DNA from 2 places in the Pectobacterium wasabiae CFBP 3304 genome. Region 2 is predicted to be linked to the other one. Evidence: predicted binding sites of a transcription regulator. Region 2 holds the regulator's gene; the other holds the start of a gene.
What was found. The regulator Fur, encoded in region 2, represses iron uptake genes when iron is present. The targets are predictions, from matches to a motif close to ATAATAATGAGAACNACTATCAA.

Region 1: the regulator Fur is predicted to act here: its motif matches at 5,605-5,627, upstream of A7983_RS09840 (TonB-dependent receptor domain-containing protein).

The regions. Positions count from the first base shown of each region.
Region 1 is NZ_CP015750.1:2,167,009-2,178,606, forward strand. Features, by position in the region: gene A7983_RS09820 (PTS fructose transporter subunit IIC) at 1-237, opposite strand, end outside; gene A7983_RS09825 (PTS fructose transporter subunit IIB) at 263-577, opposite strand; gene A7983_RS09830 (PTS sugar transporter subunit IIA) at 591-1,070, opposite strand; gene A7983_RS09835 (BglG family transcription antiterminator) at 1,119-2,669, opposite strand; gene A7983_RS09840 (TonB-dependent receptor domain-containing protein) at 3,090-5,492, opposite strand; gene parC (DNA topoisomerase IV subunit A) at 5,924-8,194, shown strand; gene A7983_RS09850 (1-acylglycerol-3-phosphate O-acyltransferase) at 8,339-9,076, shown strand; gene ftsP (cell division protein FtsP) at 9,231-10,646, shown strand; gene A7983_RS09860 (GntR family transcriptional regulator) at 10,969-11,598, shown strand, end outside.
Region 2 is NZ_CP015750.1:3,339,052-3,350,649, reverse strand. Features, by position in the region: gene A7983_RS15135 (methyl-accepting chemotaxis protein) at 1-1,241, opposite strand, end outside; gene A7983_RS15130 (hypothetical protein) at 1,346-1,588, opposite strand; gene fldA (flavodoxin FldA) at 2,130-2,657, shown strand; gene fur (ferric iron uptake transcriptional regulator) at 2,987-3,436, shown strand; gene glnS (glutamine--tRNA ligase) at 3,500-5,158, opposite strand; gene nagE (N-acetylglucosamine-specific PTS transporter subunit IIBC) at 5,324-6,820, opposite strand; gene nagB (glucosamine-6-phosphate deaminase) at 7,182-7,982, shown strand; gene nagA (N-acetylglucosamine-6-phosphate deacetylase) at 8,002-9,147, shown strand; gene nagC (DNA-binding transcriptional regulator NagC) at 9,239-10,462, shown strand; gene asnB (asparagine synthase B) at 10,666-11,598, shown strand, end outside.

The sequences.
Region 1 (11,598 bases), 1.2 Mb from region 2:
AATGGAGTAAGCGATCGCCGCGCTGATCAGTGGCACAATCAGGCCCATTCCCCAGCCGCCGATCTGATTAAGCATCCATGCGATGCTGCCGGTTTGCTTACCGACATCCGGGCCACCGATGACCTGACCGAGTGCAATGCAGATCCCGGCTGCAACAATCAGCGGGATCATCCAGGAAATACCGGTAAGAAGATGCCGTTTTATTTCCTGTCCAACAGTGATTTTTCTGGTGTTCATAATGATTACCCCGAAATGGATATATTCAGGCACCCGCTAAAGAGCTAGCGACTTTTTCCAGAAACTTGATGGGAGATTTAATAACGACCTCCGTTTTTACCCGAACGATAGGTTTGCCTTTAAATCGCTCCTCTCCTGTTATTTTGATATCGATAGCCAGAATAACGACATCGGCAGCGGCTATTTCGTCGTGGGTTAATTCATTCTCCGTACCAATGGTGCCTTGGGTTTCCACTTTTATCGCGTAATTTAACGCGTTGGCACCTTTAATCAGTTTCTCGCGTGCGATATAGGTATGCGCGATACCCGCCGTGCAGGCGGCAACACAAACAATATTCATTTTGAGCCTCGTCTTATGTCGGAGTGACAGGCGCTGTTTCTGCATACTGACTAAACAGCCGAATAATTTTATGGGGATCGGATTCGTCCAACAGTTGAGCAATCACCTCATCGTCGGCCAGTGCACTGGCAACCTGAGACAGCAGGCGAATGTGTGTCGTGTTCTGATCTTCCAGACGCACGGCAAAGAGAATAATGCAGCGAACCTGGCTGCCGTCGAGTGTTTCCCAGGGAATATCCTGACGGGTTCGGCCAATCGCGAGCGTGGTTTGTTTTACGGCGGATGATTTCCCATGAGGGATCGCAATATGGTTTTCAAAACCGGTCGACCCTTCGGCTTCACGTAACCAGACATCGTGAATAAAATCCTGTTTGTTGATAATGGCACCATCGGCATACAACAGATCGGCTAATTCATTAATCGCTTCATCTTTATTGGTCGCGGACATGTTTAATTTTACGCGGTTGGCATTCAGTATTTTATTGATATCCATTTATCACACCTCATCTATAAATTTAAAAAATTAACGTTCGGCCAATAATCAATGGAGGACGACCTGATGCAGTTGATTAGCGATAACTTTTTCGGTAACGCGTTTAATGTCATCGTCATTAAAAAAGGCAGAGACATAAACAACAGGGATCTGTTGCTCTTCCAGATGAATCGTAGAAATAATCAGTTCAATATTTTCCTGTTGGCAAAATATCTGCATATTACTGGCTGAAATAACGCCAACAATAATCCAGTCAGGAAACGCACGCAGAATACGATTTTTTAGCAAATGTGACGTACCTACACCGCTGGAGCACACCACCAGAATACGTTTGTGAGCAATTTGGCGTTCCAGCGCGGCTTGAAAATGAATGGTCAGATAGCCGACTTCATCTTCAGCGACCGGTTTTAATTGAAATCGCAGACAGACTTCATTCATGGCTTGCTGAGTCATTTCATAAATATCGATAAATTCGCTTTTGATATCGTCTAATAATGGATTGCGAATGTGTATTTGATACTTTAATCGGTTAAGTAATGGCTTGATATGAATGAGCAATCCTTCATGTAATAACTTATCTGTGCGCAAGTCGACATTGATTAAATCAGAAAATACCTGCGTTAATGCACGCGTAATTCTGCGCGATTCACTATTAGAAAATTGATAGTGGAGCAACTGATTATCTGCACGCTCTTCCATCACAATGCCTGAAGAAATAATATATTGGTAAATAAACCAGACTTCATCAGAAGGTAGCGTGCTCTCGACGCGTTGCTCTATTTGGGTCACCATATTTTGAGCAATGGAGAATATACGATTATCAACCTGCTGATGCACCGATTCTTCCGCCATGATGAGCGCTTTTCCCTGCGCAATGCGGTGCATCATAATTAAGGTATGGGTGAAAATATTGATGTAATAAGGCTCGCCGAGTGGATAAGAAAGCTGCTTCTCCATGTCCTGTAACAGTGCTTCAACGAAGGAAACGTCTTTTTCGCCGAAATAATTGATCAATGCCTTATAGCTACTGGGGTCGAGACGAGAGTGGTTAAGCGGGCCGGGTTCTTTATGGTGCATAACGTCATTAATCAGTGATGCCATCGCCTGGCGCACCTGATTCTCACTGCCTTCAATGTGCGTGCCGCTCTGGCTGCGCACCAGCGATAATCCCAGTGGGTGTAGCCAGCTTTCGATGATTTTCAGATCGTTAACGATAGAGGCGCTGCTGATGAAATAGCGTTCAGACAGCTTGCTGATGGAGGTTTCGTGAGGCGTGTCGCTTAACAACTGTGAGGCGATTTTGACGCGCCTAGCATTATTGATCAGGGCGTCGGTATCTCCATCATCTACGACAAGTTGCTGTTCCAGTAACGTGAGGTGTCGATCGTCATCCGTTGTTAACATGATCCCCGCACCGACCTTTTTGTCTGGATAAATATTCCAGACAGAAAGGAAGGCTTCAACAAATTGCATATCGCGATAGACGGTTTTTTCTGACACATCCAGGTAATGTGCAATATCTTTAACTGTTACATATCCCTGGTGTTGTAACAGATATTTCAATAAACGGCTCTGGCGGGCGGTGAGTGGCTGCATCATATTACCCTCTGTGATTCGTTAGATTTTCTGATGCTTATCGGATTGATAATTTTTTCTGAATAATTTCCTGTTTTATTTTCCCTGTGCGTTTATTTAAATAGGGTGTGGTAATGATTAATCTAGTCGTGATAGTCGATAGGGACAATACTAAATGCTGTCCGCTGAATAGGACAAAATAAAAACATAGCGATGATTGAATATTAATTGAGATCGCGATCACGTTACTATGGGTAATAATTGTGATCTCATCTGCATATTAATTGTTTCGTTAAACAATGCAGTGAAAATAAGAATATGGGCAAGCCAGAATTCGGGGGAATAAAAAGGCAAGAAAGCCGTACTGCGCATTCTTGCCTGATTAAAGAAGCGATGCCTGAGCTGAACATCGCCTTCTTTTAGTGAATCAGCGTGTTATACCGATTAGAAATCGACATTCACACCAAGCTGGAAGGAACGGCCGGGCGCGGTAGACAGCGCGCGATCGTATTGCCCTTGTCGGTCATCGGTTTCGATCTGACGGCTGCTCAGGTAGTCCCAGTATTTACGGTCAGTCAGGTTATACACGCCACCGCTGATTTTCACGTCTTTGGTCACGCGATAGTAGGCGGTCAGATCCACCATGCCATAGCCAGGGATCCGCATATATTCGGCAGTCGAAGCGGTGATTGCTGTGCCAGCATTGGTGTAGTTTTGACGATTGGTATCCTGCGCCTGCTTCCCTTTCTGGAAGGTTGATGTCAGAGCAGCGCCGTAGCGTTGGGAAGGATCGTCATAGGCGATGCCAACAACCGCTTTCATCGGCGCGACGCTGTCGAGATCGACATAGCGGTCGCCAAGGTAGCGCGACTGCGATTGACCTTTGGTATAGCCAAACGCCAGCGTGGTGCTGAGCCCATCAACCGCTGGGAACCAGGTGCCTAGCTGTATTTTGCTGCTGACTTCGCCGCCATAAATGTAGGCTTTATCGCGGTTTTCCGCCTGGTATATCGTACTGATATTGCTCGGAACGTTGGTGAATCTATCTGGATTAGCGCTACGACGGTAGCGGGTATTGGCGATAAAATTCTTATAGGTGTTGTAGAACAGTGCTGTCCGGAATGTGACTCCCTCCGTTGCTTCGCCTTTTAAGCCCCATTCTACGTTGTTGCTGGTTTCTGTCTTGAGGTCGCTATTGCCGATAAAGGCATACTGAAACGGCCCGGCATAGTTGGCGTCAAGATTTGTGCTGCCATAAAGCTGGCTGGCATCGGGGAACTGTGCGCCGCGGCGATACTGCAAATAGGTGGTTAGCGTTGGAGTGATGTCGTAGAGGAAGCTCAGTGAAGGCAGGATTTGTGTATCACTGTTGGCTTTACCGTACAGTCTGTTGACATCGGATCCACTGATGACACTGCCGTTGCCGCTCAGGCTAACCGCGTTGGTCGCTTTGGTTCGTTGATGAACAGCGCGCACGGCAGGGACGACCGAGAAGGCGTGCCCAGCCAGATCCCAAGAGACGGTATCCTGCACGAAGCCGCCGACGGTGTAGCTGTCACTGTCGGCTTCTGGCTGCATGATGTTATTCGCACCCGTTTGATTAGGCGATTGTCTGAACGGACGCTCTGTCTTGGTTTGGCTGGCATTGAGGCCCCAGCTAAACTCGTGACGATCCCAGCTTTTCACCAGATGGGTATCGAAGCCGTACGTTTTTACATTGTAATCAGAATAGACACGATGGCTATCGGCGGCTGCCATTCCCGTGGTTGCAGGTAGCCAGGTGTTGTCATGTGATTCACTGTTTTGGAAGTAAATGCGGCTATCAACTAAATCAACCAGCGTGTTGTTGGCGGGCGTCCAGCGGTCTTTCAGGCTGGCGCTCCAGCGGCGAGTCTCGCTGCTTTGTTGTGCGGTGCCATAAATCGTATTATTGTTGCTTGGCAGGCTCCCCCAGTAATCGTAGTGGGTGTGGTTGGTTTTATGATAATAATCTAGCGTACCGGTGAGCTGGTGTTCATCATTCGGTTGCCAGATGGCCGATGCCAGAATGGCGTTAGAGTGCCAGTTTGCTGGGTAAGCGGCGATCTCGTCGCTGTTGTTACGCGTTTGCTGGCCGTCACGACGGCTGAGCACGACAATGCCGCGCAGTTCGGCATCCCCGCCTGCGGCGGTGATGCCGTTATGCCAACCATGGTTGGCAGAGTCATAATCACTCTGGAAGCCGACATACTCCTGTTTATTTGCGCTTAAATAATCATCTGCTGATTTGGGACGGAACGAAACACTTCCGCCTAGCGCATTGATCGCATTTTCCGCTGAGGTCACACCGGATTCGATATTCACCCGTCCATAGAGATAAGGGTCGACATAGTCACGCCCCATGCCAAACGTATTAAACCCAGCTCGGCTGGCATAACTGCGCCCTGTTGCATTAGGCAGAGCGATCCCGTCGGTATCAATGGCGACGCGATTGCTTTCTATCCCGCGAATGTTGTAGCCCGTGTAGCCGCCGCGATCGAAGCCACTTTTCCCTGTATTACTGCCGCCGCTGGAGCCCGTGGCGCTGATTAACGGCTGGTAACGCATAATGGTGCCAAAATCGTTACCGCCATTCTTCTGCATATCATTGGCTGTGATTGAAACGGAGGAGCCTGCTTTTTTCTCAACTTCAGGTGCGTGTACGGTCATGACGTCACCCGTCTGTTCCGTTTTAGCCGCCGTGTTGTCTTCATTCTTACCGTTGAGTGCGCTATTGCCCGTGGTGCTATCCGCTGCCATGCTGTTCAGCGCGACGCTAGTCAAGATGCCGGTGAGAAGAATTTTATTTAAATTCTTGTTAATTAACATAATGATACTCTGCTATAAGGTGGTTCTGACCAGCGGCGTTGAGGAAACATGGCGTGCTGGTAGCTAACGTCTGCAAGGGAAATGCAAAACGGCGAATAACATTAATTATCATGTGGTAATGATAATTATTATCAATATGTTAATCATTATCGTTTGTCGCGGCAATGAAGATGAATAATTCTTAATGAAACGGTCTGTTTGCCATCAAGGTGCCGAACGCTGTCGAATGAAATAACGGAGTCTCGCCCCGAGTGATGATTTTCTGAGACGACATCATTTCCTGTGGTGTGGTTCTCTACGAATGGCTTCCTGCGAATGGTTCCTTGTGACATCACCTCATCAGATAAGGTACTATTCCCGCCAAACATACCGCCGCTATGGCGTGTCGGAAAGCGTAACAATCGCGCCGCGATGTGAGGAAAGTGAGATAAATGAGTGAGATGACTCATGACGGCGCAGAAAGCCTTGCGCTGCGCACGTTTACCGAAAATGCATACCTGAATTATTCCATGTACGTCATCATGGACAGGGCATTGCCGTTCATTGGCGATGGCCTGAAGCCTGTGCAGCGTCGCATTGTGTATGCGATGTCCGAGCTGGGACTGAATGCCAGCGCCAAATTTAAAAAATCCGCCCGTACCGTGGGTGACGTGCTGGGTAAATACCATCCGCACGGCGACAGCGCCTGCTATGAAGCGATGGTGCTGATGGCGCAGCCGTTCTCTTACCGCTACCCGCTGGTGGATGGTCAGGGAAACTGGGGGGCGCCGGACGATCCGAAATCGTTTGCCGCTATGCGTTATACCGAATCGCGGTTGTCCAAATACGCGGAAGTGCTGCTGTCAGAGTTAGGGCAGGGCACGGTCGATTACACCCCGAATTTTGACGGCACGATGCAAGAGCCGAAGATGCTGCCTGCGCGCTTGCCGAATATTCTGTTGAACGGCACCACCGGGATCGCCGTCGGCATGGCAACGGATATTCCGCCGCACAATGTGCGTGAAATCGCTGCGGCAGCCGTCATGCTGCTGGAAAACCCAAAAGCCTCGCTGGACGATCTGCTCCAGCATGTGCAGGGGCCGGATTTCCCGACGGAAGCCGAAATCATCACGCCGCGTGATGAAGTGCGCAAACTCTACCAGAACGGTCGTGGTTCGGTGCGGATGCGCGCGGTCTGGAAGAAAGAAGACGGCGATGTGGTGATTACTGCGCTGCCACATCAGGTTTCCGGTGCCAAAGTGCTGGAGCAGATTGCCAGCCAGATGCGTGCGAAAAAGCTGCCGATGGTGGAAGACCTGCGTGATGAATCCGATCACGAGAACCCAACCCGTCTGGTGCTGGTGCCGCGCTCGAACCGTATCGATATGGACCAGGTGATGAACCATCTGTTCGCCACTACCGATCTGGAAAAGAGCTATCGCGTTAACATGAACATGATCGGTCTGGATGGTCGTCCCAGCGTGAAAGGGCTGGTCGAGATCCTGAGCGAGTGGCTGGTATTCCGTCGTGACACCGTGTGCCGCCGACTGAACTACCGTCTGGAAAAAGTGCTCAAGCGTCTGCATATTCTTGAAGGCTTGCTGATTGCGTTCCTGAACATTGATGAAGTGATTCATATCATCCGCACGGAAGACGAGCCAAAGCCCGTTCTGATGCGCCAATTCAGCCTGAGTGAAACACAGGCTGAAGCGATCCTGGAGCTGAAATTACGTCATTTGGCCAAGCTGGAAGAGATGAAAATCCGCGGTGAGCAGGATGATTTGGCCAAAGAGCGCGATCAGTTGCAAGCGCTGCTGGCGTCAGAGCGTAAGCTCAGCAATCTGATCAAGAAAGAAATTCAGTCAGATGCGCAAGCCTATGGTGACGATCGTCGTTCGCCGCTGCATGAGCGCAGTGAATCAAAAGCGATGAGTGAACACGACTTTGTGCCGTCTGAACCGGTCACCATTGTGCTGTCGGAAATGGGCTGGGTACGCAGCGCCAAAGGGCATGATATCGATCCTACCGGGTTGAGCTATAAAGCGGGCGATAGTTTCCGCGCGGTAGCGAAAGGCAAGAGCAACCAGCCCGTGGTGTTCATTGACTCCACCGGCCGCAGCTACGCGCTGGATCCGATCTCGCTGCCTTCTGCGCGCGGTCAGGGCGAACCACTAACGGGCAAACTCACGCCGCCGCCGGGTGCGACGATTGAACAAGTGCTGATGGCCGCAGACGATCAGCCGTTGCTTATGGCATCGGATGCAGGCTATGGATTTGTCTGTACCTTCAACGATCTGGTGGCGCGTAACCGTGCGGGTAAAGCGATTATTACGCTGCCGGATAATGCGAAAGCGCTGACGCCGATCGAGATCAAGGGCGAGGATAATCTGCTAATGGCGATCACTGCCGCGGGCAGAATGCTGCTGTTCCCTGTCTCTGATTTGCCACAGTTGTCGAAAGGCAAGGGTAACAAGATCGTGTCCATCTCCTCGACTGACTTTGCGGAAGGTAAAGACCGTCTGACCTGGCTGTATCTGCTGCCACCACAGGCTTCCGTCACGCTGTATTTCGGTAAGCGTAAGCTGGTGCTGCGTCCGAACGAGCTGCAGAAATATCAGGGTGAGCGCGGACGGAAAGGCACGTTGCTGCGTGGGCTACAGCGTATCGACCGCATTGAGGTGGATGCACCGCAGCAGGTTAATACTGGCAGCAGCGAAGAATAAATCCTCTGTATATAAAAGAGTGCAAAGGCGGTGTTATACCGCCTTTCTTTGATGTCTGGTTGCTATCCCGCAGCAAATTGAATCACCGTGTGTTTTAGCGCGAAATCGCTATACTAGCGGCGGCTGTTGGTTAATGAGGTTGCTATGTTATCCATTTTGCGTTTTTTTGTTGTTGTTATATTTTCGATTTTGATCTGTATTTTCGGCTTGTTTTACTGCCTGTTCAGCCCTAGAAATCCCCGCCATGTGGCGACCTTCGGCCATCTGTTTGGTCGCTTATCCGTGGTGTTTGGCCTGAAAGTCGACATGCGGATACCGGAAGACGCGGCGCATTACGGCAACTGTATCTATATCGCGAATCATCAGAACAACTACGATATGGTCACGGTATCCAGCGCGGTTCAGCCTCGCACCGTTACCGTGGGTAAGAAAAGCCTGCTGTGGATCCCGTTCTTCGGCCCGCTATACTGGCTGACGGGTAATTTGCTGATTGACCGTGAAAACCGAACCAAAGCGCATGGCACCATCGCTCAGGTGGTGAAACACATTAAAGAGCGTAATACTTCCATCTGGATGTTCCCCGAAGGTACACGTAGCCGTGGGCGCGGTCTGATGCCATTCAAAACGGGTGCGTTCCATGCGGCGATTAGCGCAAACGTGCCGATCGTGCCGATTTGTGTTTCTACTACCAGTAATAAGGTGAAATTGAACCGCTGGAATAACGGCCTCGTTATCGTAGAAATGCTGCCACCCATTGATACCCGTGCGTATACCAAAGATCAGGTCCGTGAACTGGCTGCACATTGCCATGATGTGATGGCTGCCAAGATTGCTGAACTGGATGCGGAAGTCGCGGCGCGCGAAGCGGCAGACAAAAAATAAGTTTACCCCATCAGGTTCTACCCTAAATCATTCGAGCGGCAGGAGGCCAACGCACTGGCTGCTTGAGGGATGGCGGGTATCTAGGATTATTTCTTCCGAATACCTAATCGGAAGTTAAACTTTGCTTACGGTTTATTGGATTTACGGAGTCATTATGTCACTCAGCCGACGTCAGTTTATTCAGGCATCGGGCCTTGCGTTATGTGCGGGTATGACGCCACTGGCAGCGAAAGCCAGCGGGAATCCCACTGCATTACCTATACCGCCATTACTGGAGTCGCGCCGAGGCCAGCCTCTTTTTCTGACGATGCAGCGTGCTCATTGGGCATTTTCTAGCGATCGTAAGACGCCCATTTGGGGCATTAATGGCCGTTATTTGGGGCCGACGGTGCGAGTCTATGACGGCGATGACATTAAACTAATTTACAGCAATCGCCTGAATGAGCCTGTCGCGATGACGATTGGCGGGTTACAGGTGCCGGGGCCGCTAATGGGCGGCGCAGCCCGCATCATTTCACCGGGGAGCGACTGGTCGCCGGTATTACCGGTTCGTCAGCCGTCGGCGACCTGCTGGTATCATGCGAATACGCCGAACCGCATGGCACCCCATATCTATAACGGATTGGCAGGGCTGTGGCTGGTGGAAGACAGCATCAGTAAATCCCTGCCGTTGCCCAATCATTACGGTGTCGATGATTTCCCGTTGATTATTCAGGATAAACGGCTGGATAACTTTGGCGTCCCTCTCTATAACCCGCCTTCTAACGGTGGGTTCGTGGGGGACTCGCTGTTAGTCAATGGCGTCCAAAATCCCTTTGTTGAAGTTTCTCGCGGCTGGGTTCGCCTGAGATTGTTGAATGCGTCGAACGCCCGGCGTTACGTAATGCGGCTGAGCGATGGCCGAGCGATGCATGTGATCGCCAGCGATCAAGGACTGTTACCGGCACCGATGGCGGTGAACCAACTGTCGCTCGCGCCAGGAGAACGACGCGAAATATTGGTCGATATGTCGCAAGGCGAAGAGGTTACGCTGACGGCCGGCGAGTCTGCTGGAATTATGGATCGCCTGCGGGGCTTATTTGAGCCTTCCAGCATCCTGATTTCCACCCAAATCGTTACGCTTAAACCGACGGGGCTGTTGCCATTGGTAACGGACAATCTACCGATGCGTTTGCTGGCTGACAACATCATTGAAGGCAGTATTAGCCGCACGCGTGAATTCCGTTTGGGTGATAGTCTGCCCGGTATCAACGGTGCGATGTGGGACATGACGCGTGCTGATGTGCAAACCCAGCTTGGTCGTTGTGAACGCTGGATTATCCACGCCGATACGCCGCAGGCTTTCCACATTCAGGGCGTTAAGTTTCTGGTGCGCAGCGTGAACGGTGGCCCACCGGCAGTAGAAGACAGCGGCTGGAAAGATACGGTATGGGTGAATAACGATGTCGAGCTGCTGGTGTATTTCATGCAGCCTTCTTCAATGGCGTTCCCTTTCCTCTATTACAGCCAGACGCTGGAATTGGCCGATCGCGGCTCGACGGGACAGCTCATCGTACAGACTGCGATGTAAATCTCTATCCTGCCTGCAACCCTCCGCCGTTATGGAAGTAACGGCAGTGTTTCCCATCTCCGCTTGCTTCTTAATGTGATCCACCTCTATTCAGACAAACCAAAATTAAAGATGCGGAGCCGCACGGACGATACCTTATAGAGAGAGGTTGCTCTGGACTAAGGGAATATTGCGGCTTGGATACTGGGTTTAATGCGTTATAAAAATATTTTTTATTACAACAAATTCAGAGTCCGAGTGTTTCGTGGCGCCATGGAATCAGGTTCACTTCTGTTTTAACTCGTTCGCAGCCAGAACGCTGCGTCACTGAAAAGGTTGCACTATGCGGGAATTACTGCTTTGGGTCAGGGAGCAACTGACCGGGATGCCGTCGGCGCCTCGCTATATGCAGCTCGCGTCGTTGCTTGAATCAGAAATCGGCCGTCGGAAGACATTGTCAGGCCAGTTCTTACCTGCGGAAAGATTGATTGCACAACAGTTGGGATTATCGAGAGTAACTGTTTCCCGATCCTTGTCGTTGCTGGAAGAGAAGGGTCTGATTGTTCGTCAGCAGGGGGTAGGAACTCGCGTTGCCCAACGGCTTAATTATGCGTTGAGTGCGGAAGATGAAGGGTTCACCGCACTGGTGTTGAAGCAAGGCGGTGTTGCCGGCAGCCTCTGGCTGGAGAAGGCAATACAGGTTCCACCTACGGCTATTGCTGAAAAAATGTCTCAACTGGAAGATGAAACCGTCACCTACCTGCGGCGCGTTCGGCTCAGCAATAGTGAGCCGGTCTCGCTGGAAACGACCTGGATCCCGCAAAAATTTTTACCCGATCCAGAAACGCTCGAACAGTCCCTCTATCAATATTGGATGGCACGTGGGATCACGCCGGACAAAAAACGCTATCGTTTTAAAGCGATGTCCTGTGTGGAAGAGGTTGCCGAACTTCTTGGTATTGTCGCAGGGGCT
Region 2 (11,598 bases):
GCCGCCTGCGCACTACGCTGCGCCAAGCTACGTACTTCCCCGGCTACCACGGCAAAACCACGCCCTTGTTCGCCCGCACGCGCCGCTTCTACCGCCGCGTTCAGCGCCAGAATATTGGTCTGGAAAGCAATGCCGTTAATCACGGTGGTGATTTCTGCAATTTTTCTTGAGCTGCCAGAGATTTCAGCCATGGTTTTCACCACGTTCTCAACTATTTCACCGCCCTTCTTCGCCGTTGTTGAGGCTTGCAGTGCCAGTTGACTGGCATGGTTGGCGTTTTCGGCGTTCTGTTTCACCGTCGCCGTCAGTTGCTCCATGCTAGCAGCGGTTTCTTCCAGCGCGGAAGCCTGCTCTTCGGTACGTGATGACAGATCGTTGTTACCCGCTGCGATCTCAGAAGCTCCCTGATAGATGGAGTCCGTGCTGTTTCTGATGGTACTAACGGTGCTCGCCAAACTCCCCTGCATTTCACGCAGCAGTGGAAATAGGCGGCCAACGCAGTTATTACCAAAGTCCAGAATCGGTTTACCCAGATGACCAGAGGCAATCACGCTAAAGTGATAGCGCAGGTCATTCAACGGGCGAACCAAGCACACCACCAGATAGCGATCGGTTAGGAACAGCATGATAAGGCCGATAAACAGCCCGCTCAGCAAAATGTTCTGTCCAACCGTGGTGATTTGTTCAAAGCGAACCCCCGCTGCAGCGAATTTCTCTGCGCTGGCGTTACTGAATGCGGATAGGGACGCGCCAAACTGGCGACTCAATGGCGGCACAACATTCTTGGCCTGATTTTGGTAATCATCCAGCGCGTTGGCAACGGCCTTTTGATAAAGCGGTTCAACGCCTTGAACAACCAGATTATTCCAGTCACGACTGACAGCCTGCACCAGAGCATTATCCAGGCTCGCATGATCGATGGCATTAAACGCCACCAAATCAGTCTTTAGTTTATCCAGCGCGACGAGTGCAGAGGCCTGCTCTTTATCAGCAGTCGCATTATCACCACTGCGACGCGCATCTACCGCGCGCGCCAGACGGGTCACCATACGAAAGTATTGATCGTTGCCCTGGTTGATGAAATTCATGTTCTGAACCAGCAAGGTGCTGGTTTTTGAGGTTGCAGTCATCTCTTTAAAAGAGAACAGGGTATATATCGATACGCCCCCCCAAAGAACGCAAAAAATGCCCAGCACCCATAGCATAGCGGTTCTGATGGCAATATTTTTAATAAGTCTCATAGCTCACTCCAAATCAGGAAAATGGTTAAAAAGATTTTTATCGCTAATCAACCAATATGAATCAGAAAATTCACACAATAAAACAGACCACTTCTCCCTAGCGTTCACATTTCACCAAGTTGAAAACTCAAAAACCACGCTAGTTCATCGGCTAAATACAGAGAATATTTAGCACTCTTGCTATATTTATTAATATAATTTTTCACACTGAGAATGAATTCACCTATTTTTATAAATATACGGTTTTTAATCAGAGGGTTGAAAGCAAAGCGACGGCCACCCGCGTCCCTTGTGCGCTGGCGTGGATACGCACTTAGACGGAGAAGCAATTTACGCATCATTTTCATTTTATTCTTTAACATCAAAAGCTAAAGATTTCTTCTTCAAGGCTGCATCGTTTCAGCTACAAATGGTTATAATTCTTATCTTCTTTTATTAGGAATATTCCCTAAAAATGTTACAAATTTTCAATTCAGTAAAAACATTATCTTTTGTATGCATTTTAATTTCCCAGAGTAGAGATGTATCGTTCCGTGACTTTCATTTCTGACAAAAAGAAGTCTGCTTTTAATTACAACTGAAACGAACCATGAAATAAAAATACCATTCATAAAAAATGAAACATCATTGCAAATAAATAACCTTGGTAGTGTTAGGGCTATGCGTGTCTGATCTCGAAAGGTAATATGACCATACTATTACCATGGGTAATTTAGCACCAGAAGATCAGCGCTTCGTTCCTTTTATCGCCCCCCGCATTTTGCATGCTCTTGATTTACGCCTCCGTACCGATACGAGTTTCTCCTAATGTGAGTGTCTGTTATTATTAACAGATAAGTGGGTGAAATATTACACCATACCATTAAGAATCAAGAGGTTATTCAATTCATGGCACTCATCGGAATATTCTTTGGCAGTGATACGGGCAACACGGAAAACATCGCCAAAACGATCCAACAGCAGTTAGGCACCAACGTTGCTGATGTTCATGACATCGCCAAAAGTAGCAAAGAAGACCTAGAAGGTTTCGATATTCTGCTGTTAGGTATTCCAACCTGGTATTACGGTGAAGCTCAGTGCGATTGGGATGACTTCTTCCCTTCGTTGGAAGAGGTTGATTTCACCGGAAAATTGGTTGCTCTGTTTGGCTGCGGCGATCAGGAAGACTATGCGGAATACTTCTGTGATGCCATGGGGACTATTCGCGACATCATTGAACCTCGCGGAGCGACGATTGTCGGTCACTGGCCAACAGAAGGTTATTACTTTGAAGCGTCTAAAGGACTTGCCGACGATAATCACTTCATTGGTTTGGCTATCGATGAAGACCGTCAGCCTGAATTGACCAGCGAGCGCGTGACGACGTGGGTGAAACAGATCGGCGATGAACTGAATCTGAAAGAGCTGGTTGGCTAAGCCATTTTGGCTCTGATAATTCCTATCAGAGCCAAAATAGTATCGATAGGTAAAACCTTTCACAATAATTGACACATTTTTTTAACTTCTATCAGTAAACCTGTACAATAATCCCATCGGTTTTATACGCGCTTTACCTTTTCCTCATTCATCAACAACGGATTGCGTTGTATATCAATAGTGTGAGTGGGGACAATATTGTTAACATTCCCTTGTTTTCATTTTGTATGCGCGGTTCTATAATTGAGACGCGTTTGCATTTTTTGAGCCGACCGATGTCATAGGCTAGGCAGCCTCCATTGATAAGTAAGCTACAGGACTAAACCCGCATGACTGACAACAATACCGCATTGAAGAAGGCCGGCTTGAAAGTCACTCTTCCAAGACTGAAAATACTGGAAGTGTTACAGGATCCTGTCTGTCATCACGTCAGTGCGGAAGATTTATATAAGAGACTGATTGATATGGGCGAAGAGATTGGTCTTGCTACCGTCTATCGCGTACTCAACCAGTTTGATGATGCTGGTATCGTAACCCGTCATAACTTCGAAGGTGGCAAATCCGTCTTTGAATTGACGCAGCAGCATCATCACGACCACTTAATTTGCCTCGACTGTGGCAAAGTCATTGAATTCCGCGATGAATCTATCGAAGCACGTCAGCGTGAGATCGCAGAAAGACACGGCATTAAACTGACCAACCACAGTTTGTATCTCTATGGGCATTGCAGTGAAGGGGATTGTCGAGAAGACGAAACCCTGCATGAGTCCACACGATAAATCGACCGCATAAAAAAATAAAACCGCCGAGGCGGTTTTATTTTTATCTTCTACTTCGTGACTTTAGCCAACCCAAGTATCGCGCAGCCCGACCGTTCGGTTAAACACCAGATGTTCTGTACTGGAGTAAACACGATCGGCACAGAAGTAACCTTCGCGCTCAAACTGATACGCCTTCTCTACTTCCGCTTGTGCCAAACTCGCTTCGACAAAACCTTGCGTAACTTTCAGTGAGTCTGGGTTAATCGTCGACAGGAAATCATCCGCCGCGCCAGGATTTGCCACACTGAATAAACGATCGTACAAACGGAATTCTGCTGGCACGCCATGCGCCGTAGAGACCCAGTGGATAACCCCCTTCACTTTACGGCCGTCAGCCGGATCTTTGCTCAGCGTTTCCGCATCATAGCTGCAATAGATCGTAGTGATAGTGCCCTGCTCGTCTTTTTCAATGCGATCGGCTTTGATCACATAGGCATTACGCAGACGAACTTCTTTACCCAACACCAGACGTTTGTACTGCTTGTTGGCTTCTTCACGGAAATCAGCGCGATCGATGTAAACTTCACGGCTGAATGCCACCTGACGTGAGCCCATTTCCGGCTTATTAGGATGGTTTGGCATCGCAACAAACTCTTCGTGCCCAGCGGGCAGATTCTCGATCACGACCTTGACCGGATCTAGCACTGCCATCGCACGCGGAGCATTTTCATTCAGATCGTCACGGATGCAGGATTCAAGCGCGGCCATTTCCACGTTATTGTCCTGCTTCGTTACGCCGATGCGCACACAGAATTCACGGACGGAAGCCGCACTATAGCCACGACGACGCAGGCCTGAGATGGTCGGCATACGCGGGTCATCCCAGCCTTCAACCACATTTTCCACGACCAGTTGATTCAGCTTACGCTTGGACATAATCGCGTATTCAAGATTGAGGCGGGAGAATTCGTACTGACGTGGGTGGCAAGGAATCGTGATGTTATCCAGAACCCAGTCGTACAGACGGCGGTTATCTTGGAATTCCAACGTACACAGAGAATGCGTGATCCCTTCCAGCGCATCAGAAATGCAGTGGGTGAAGTCATACATTGGGTAGATGCACCACTTGTTGCCGGTCTGGTGATGATCGGCAAACTTAATACGATACAGCACCGGATCACGCATCACGATAAAGGATGATGCCATATCGATTTTTGCACGTAGACAAGCAGTACCTTCTGCAAACCCGCCGTTACGCATTTTTTCAAATAGCGCCAGGTTTTCCTGCACGGTACGATCGCGATAAGGGCTGTTTTTGCCCGGAGCCGTCAACGAACCACGGTATTCACGAATCTGATCGGCCGTCAGCTCATCAACGTAAGCCAGCCCTTTACCGATCAGCTCAACCGCATAAGCGTGCAGTTGATCGAAATAATCAGAAGAATAACGAACGTTACCGCTCCATGAAAAACCCAGCCACTCGACGTCACGTTTGATCGACTCAACGTATTCGATATCTTCTTTTACCGGATTGGTGTCGTCAAAACGCAGGTTGCACTGCCCTTGATAGTCACGCGCGATCCCAAAATTCAGACAAATAGATTTGGCATGCCCAATATGCAGATAACCGTTCGGCTCTGGCGGGAAACGCGTCTGAATATGGTCATGCTTACCGGATGCCAGATCTTCATCAATAATCTGACGGATAAAGTTAGTCGGGCGGGCTTCAGCCTCACTCATTCTTCATTCCTCAATGCTAAAACGACGTATAACCGACAATGATCCAACAAGCTACGCAGGGAAACAACCGTTAATTATTCATAACGAAAAAAAGGGGCGAGATTGCTATCTCACCCCCCTAGTTTCATCGATATAACACGGCGTTACACAGGCATCGTCATTATATTACGCCTTGTCATGCTCCGCTTTCAGCGCCGTTGCTATCGACTCAGCCTGCGTGCCCACCACAATCTGTACGCTTTGTTTATTCAGGCGAATAACACCCGCAGCACCAAGACGTTTCGCCTGTGCATCATCAACCAGAGAGGAATCAACCACGTTCAAACGCAAACGTGTGATACAGGCGTCGATACCAACCAGGTTGGCTTTGCCACCAAGCGCCTGCAAATACCCCAGTGCCAACGCCGCCGTATCGTTTGACTTCTTGCCCGCAGACGCCTTAATCACGTCATAGCCATCTGCCTCGCTACCGCTTACCGCCAGCTCACGTCCCGGCGTTAACAGATTGAAGCGAGTGATGGTAAAGCGGAACACCACGTAGTAAATGACGAAGAATACCAGCCCCTGCGCTATCAACATGTACCACTGGGTTGCCAGCGGATTACGCGAAGACAGCACCATATCCACCAGACCGGCGCTGAAACCAAAACCGGCGATCCACTGCATACTGGCTGCAATAAATACGGAAAAACCTGTCAGTAACGCATGCAGGAAATACAGCACTGGCGCGACAAACATAAACGAAAATTCCAGCGGCTCGGTAATCCCAGTGAAGAATGAAGCAAATGCCGCCGCCAGCATAATCCCGGCTACTTTGCTTTTGTTCTCTGGGCGCGCACAGTGGTAAATCGCTAGCGCAGCTCCCGGCAGGCCGAACATCATGATCGGGAAGAAACCCGCCTGATAACGGCCCGTGATCCCCACTACGGCTTTACCAGAATCGATAGACTGTTGGCCAGCCAGGAAGTTAGGAATATCGTTGATACCCGCGACATCAAACCAGAACACGGAATTCAGCGCATGGTGTAATCCAACAGGGATCAGTAAGCGGTTAAAAAAGGCATAAACCCCAGCACCAGCCGACCCTAACTGTTGGATGTGTTCACCAAACGACACCAGTGCATTGTAAATGACAGGCCAGACGTACATTAAAATGAACGCCACCAGAATCATCAGGAAAGAAACCAGAATCGGTACCAAACGCCGCCCACTGAAGAAAGAGAGCGCTTTAGGCAATTCAACCTGGCTGAAACGGTTATACAGTTCAGCCGACATCACACCGACGAGAATCCCGATGAACTGGTTTTCAATCTTGCCAAACGCAGCCGGCACCAGTTCAACGGGAATTCGTTGAATCATCGCGACCACAGCAGGTGAACACAGTGTAGTCAGCACCAGATAACCAACAAAACCGGTCAATGCGGCCGCACCATCCTTATCTTTCGACATGCCGTAAGCGACACCGACTGCAAACAGCACCGCCATATGCCCAATGATCGCCTCACCCGATTTGATGAGAAGTGCCGCCAACGCGTTTTCACTTCCCCAGCCAACCGGATCAATCCAATAACCTATCCCCATCAGGATAGCGGCAGCAGGCAGCGTCGCGACAGGCACCATCAATGCCCGGCCAACTTTTTGTAAATAGCTAAGAATACTCACGTTTCCCTCTCTTACCTTTGCGAGGTAAATGAAATGTTGTGGGGCAAACAAACCTGCCAATAAATTTCACTGCCAAAAATTTCACTGTCGAACAGCGTCACATTGTCGAAAAACCATGACCTGCGGTGGTTCTTAGGAACAGTGTAAGAAAAATAATTCGCTACACAAATTAATCCCCATAATTATGTGATAAAAATCACCAAAAAACTGCATACGAAAACTTTATATCTGAATAAAACCCCAACTTATTTCAAGATTAAAAAAAACGGAGTAGACTAATTTTAATACATAGAGAACGCGTGCCACTGGCACGATTTACGCGATAACGTATTTAATTCCACTAGAAATCAGGAGAGCGCCGATGAGACTCATCCCCTTAACTACCGCCGCAGACGTCGGAAAATGGGCCGCCCACTACATCGTTGAGAAAATTAACGCTTTCAAACCCAGTCCAGAGCGCCCTTTTATCCTTGGCTTACCGACAGGTAGCTCACCACAGGAAGCCTATAAATCGCTGGTCGCCATGCACAAAGCCGGTCTGGTGAGCTTCAAACACGTTGTGACCTTCAATATGGATGAATACGTCGGCCTGCCAACCGATCACCCAGAAAGCTATCATACCTTCATGCATCAGAATTTCTTCAATCACGTTGATATTCCGCGTGAAAACATTAACCTGTTGAACGGCAACGCAGAAGACACCACAGCAGAATGTCGCCGCTATGAAGAGAAAATAAAATCCTACGGGAAGATTCATCTTTTCATGGGCGGCGTGGGCAATGATGGGCACATCGCCTTCAATGAACCCGCTTCCTCTCTGGCTTCCCGCACCCGCATCAAAACGTTGACGGAAGAAACCCGTATTGCGAATTCCCGTTTCTTCGGCGGGGACGTCAGTTTGGTGCCCAAATTTGCCCTGACCGTTGGCGTTGGTACATTGCTGGATGCCGAAGAAGTGATGATTCTGGTGACCGGACGCAACAAAGCGCAAGCGCTACAGGCTGCGGTAGAAGGCAACGTCAACCACATGTGGACCATCAGTTGTCTGCAACTCCATGCTAAAGCCATCATGGTTTGTGATGAGCCTTCAACGATGGAGTTAAAGATAAAAACCGTTAAGTATTTCCGTGAGTTAGAAACGGAAAGTATGAGAAATCTCTAACCGATCGCGGGAGTTGATGATGTACGCGTTAACCCATAGCCGGATTTTCACCGGCCATCAGATTTTGGATAATCACGCCGTTGTGATTGCCGATGGGCTGATCGAACGGATCTGCCCACTTGCCGATCTCTCTTCTGGCATTGAACAACACGACCTGGGCGGTGCGTTCCTCGCTCCTGGATTTATCGATCTCCAGTTGAACGGTTGTGGTGGTGTGCAGTTCAACGATTCGCTGGAAACGATATCTGTCAAAACGTTGGAAATCATGCAGCAGGCAAACCAGCGCTCGGGCTGTACCAGCTTTTTACCTACGCTAATTACGTCCAGCGACGCGTTCATGAAGCACAGCGTCAACGTAATGAGAGACTGGCTGGCGCAGAATAAGCATCAGGCGCTTGGGCTGCATCTCGAAGGCCCGTGGCTGAACGTAATAAAAAAAGGCACACATGACCCAGCCTTTATCCGCAAGCCAACGCAAGAACTCGTCAACTTTCTGTGCGCCAACGCGGGTGCGATTACGAAAATTACGCTGGCACCGGAAGAAGTCGAACCGGCCGTTATCCGTCAGTTAACTGCGGCGGGTATCATCGTCTCTGCTGGACATTCTAACGCGACCTGGGAACAGGCTAAGCAGGGTTTTGCCGCCGGTATTCGTTTCGCCACTCACCTGTTCAACGCCATGCCGTATCTGACTGGCCGCGAGCCTGGACTCGTTGGCGCAATTTACGATGCCCCAGAAGTCTATTGCGGCATTATCGCGGATGGACGACACGTAGACTGGGCCAACATTCGCAACAGTAAACGCATCAAGGGCGATAAACTAGTGTTGGTTACCGACGCCACCGCACCGGCGGGCGCAGATATTGACCAGTTCATTTTTGCTGGTAAAACCATATACTACCGTGATGGCATTTGTGTTGATGAAAACGGCACCCTGAGCGGTTCGGCACTGACTATGATTGACGCCGTACGTAATAGCGTCGAACACGTTGGTATCGCACTGGATGAAGCAATTCGGATGGCGACGCTCTATCCCGCTCGTGCCATCGGTGTCGACAAACAGCTAGGCAGCATTGAAAGCGGTAAAGTGGCGAACCTGACCGCCTTTGACCGTGATTATCACATTCTCAAGACATTTGTTAACGGCAACCCAGTTTGGGGGTAAAGCGAAGCGTCTTGGGGTAACGCAGAAATACGTTGGGAAAACCAAATAAGGTTTCCCCAACGTTGAGTTAAACCTAAGCGAGTACTTCTTAATGACCACAGGCGGACAGGCGCAGATAGGGAATGTCGATCTGGTTAAGCAATTAAACAGCGCGGTGGTTTACCGCCTGATTGATCAGCAAGGCCCGATCTCACGGATTCAGATAGCAGAGCAGAGCCAACTTGCTCCCGCCAGCGTCACCAAAATCACCCGCCAACTTCTGGAACGCGGGCTCATCAAAGAAGTCGATCAGCAGGCTTCCACTGGTGGCAGACGCGCCATTTCGATTACCACCGAAAATCGTCCTTTCCATAGCATCGCCGTTCGTCTCGGTCGTTATGACGCCACCATTGCGCTGTACGATTTACAGGGAAAAGCCCTGGAAGAAGCGCACTACGAACTGCAAGAAAACACGCAGGAGACGTTGGAGGCCACGCTTTTTCAATCTATCAGCGACTTCATTACCAGCCACCAGCGCCGCATTCGCGAGCTTATTGCGATTTCTGTGGTGCTGCCGGGATTGGTTGATCCCGTTGCGGGTATTGTCCGCTATATGCCGCACATCAGCGTGGATAACTGGCAACTGGTTGAAAACCTGCAACGTCGCTTCAACGTCACCAGTTTTGTCGGTCACGACATCCGCAGTCTGGCGTTGGCAGAACACTACTTCGGTGCAACACACGACTCGTTAGATTCTATTCTGGTACGTGTCCATCGGGGTACAGGCGCGGGGATTCTCGTCAACGGGCAAATTTTTCTTGGCAGTAACGGCAACGTGGGTGAGATCGGTCATATTCAGATCGATCCACTCGGCGATCGTTGCCACTGTGGTAATTTCGGCTGTCTGGAAACCGTCGTCGCCAACAGTGCGATTGAACAACGCGTACAGCATCTGCTGCGCCAAGGTTACCCCAGCAAACTTTCTGCAGATAACGCGACGATTTCTACGATTTGCAAAGCAGCGAATCGAGGCGATGCGCTCGCCCGTGAGGTCATCGAACAGGCCGGGCTTAATCTCGGCAAAGCGCTTTCCATCGCGATCAACCTGTTCAACCCTCAGAAAGTCGTGATTGCTGGTGAAATCACCGCAGCAGAAAAAACGCTACTTCCTGCCATCCAGCGCTGTATCAATTCTCAGGTGCTGAAGGAATTTCGTCATAATCTACCGATTGAGGTCTCAAGCCTTAACCATCTTTCCGCTATCAGCGCCTTCTCCTTAGTTAAACGTGCGATGCTAAACGGCGTGCTGCTGCAGCAATTACTCGAAAACGCTTGATTCCCTTTCTGGCCGGATTATGTAATCACTAAAAATCCGGCCTTTCCCCTTCATTAATTTGACGATTAAACATTAAATCCGTCAAAAAATTAACGAAACACCACACCAATCGGTTTTTTCATTAAATAATATTGAATTCCTATGGCAATTTGATGCTAAATCAATAGCACTAAGGTCGAATTCGTAATTACTGGGAGTCATGTATGTGTTCTATTTTTGGTGTGCTTGATCTGAAAAGCGATCCTGTTGAACTGCGTAAGAAAGCGCTGGAATTATCCCGTTTAATGCGTCACCGCGGGCCAGACTGGTCCGGCGTTTATGCCAGCGACAAGGCCATTCTAGCTCACGAACGTCTGTCTATCGTTGACGTCAACACAGGCGCACAACCGCTTTACAACGCCGAGCGCACCCACATTCTGGCCGTTAACGGTGAAATTTATAACCATCAAGCATTGCGTCAGCAATACGGTGACCGTTACGCGTTTCAAACTGGCTCCGACTGCGAAGTCATCCTTGCCCTATATCAGGAAAAAGGCCCTGAATTCCTGGATGAACTGCGCGGCATGTTTGCTTTTGCGCTGTATGACAGCGAAAAAGACGCCTACCTGATTGGCCGTGACCATCTCGGCATCATCCCGCTGTATATGGGCTACGATGAGCACGGTAACCTCTACGTCGCGTCTGAAATGAAAGCGCTGGTGCCAGTTTGCCGTACCATCAAAGAATTCCCAGCGGGTAGCTACCTGTGGAGCAAAGACGGGGAAATCCGTGAGTATTACCAGCGTGACTGGTTTGATTACGATGCCGTAAAAGACAACGAAACAGATAAAGAAGCGCTGCACGATGCGCTGGAAGAAGCGGTGAAAAGCCACCTGATGTCCGATGTGCCTTACGGCGTGTTGCTCTCTGGTGGTCTGGATTCTTCCGTTATCTCCGCGATCACCAAAAAATATGCCGCACGTCGCGTAGAAGATGACGCGCGCAGTGAAGCCTGGTGGCCTCAGTTGCACTCTTTTGCCGTCGGCTTGGAAGGTGCGCCAGATTTGAAAGCTGCGCAAGAGGTCGCTAACCACTTAGGCACCGTGCACCACGAAATTCACTTCACCGTGCAGGAAGGGCTGGATGCGATTCGCGAC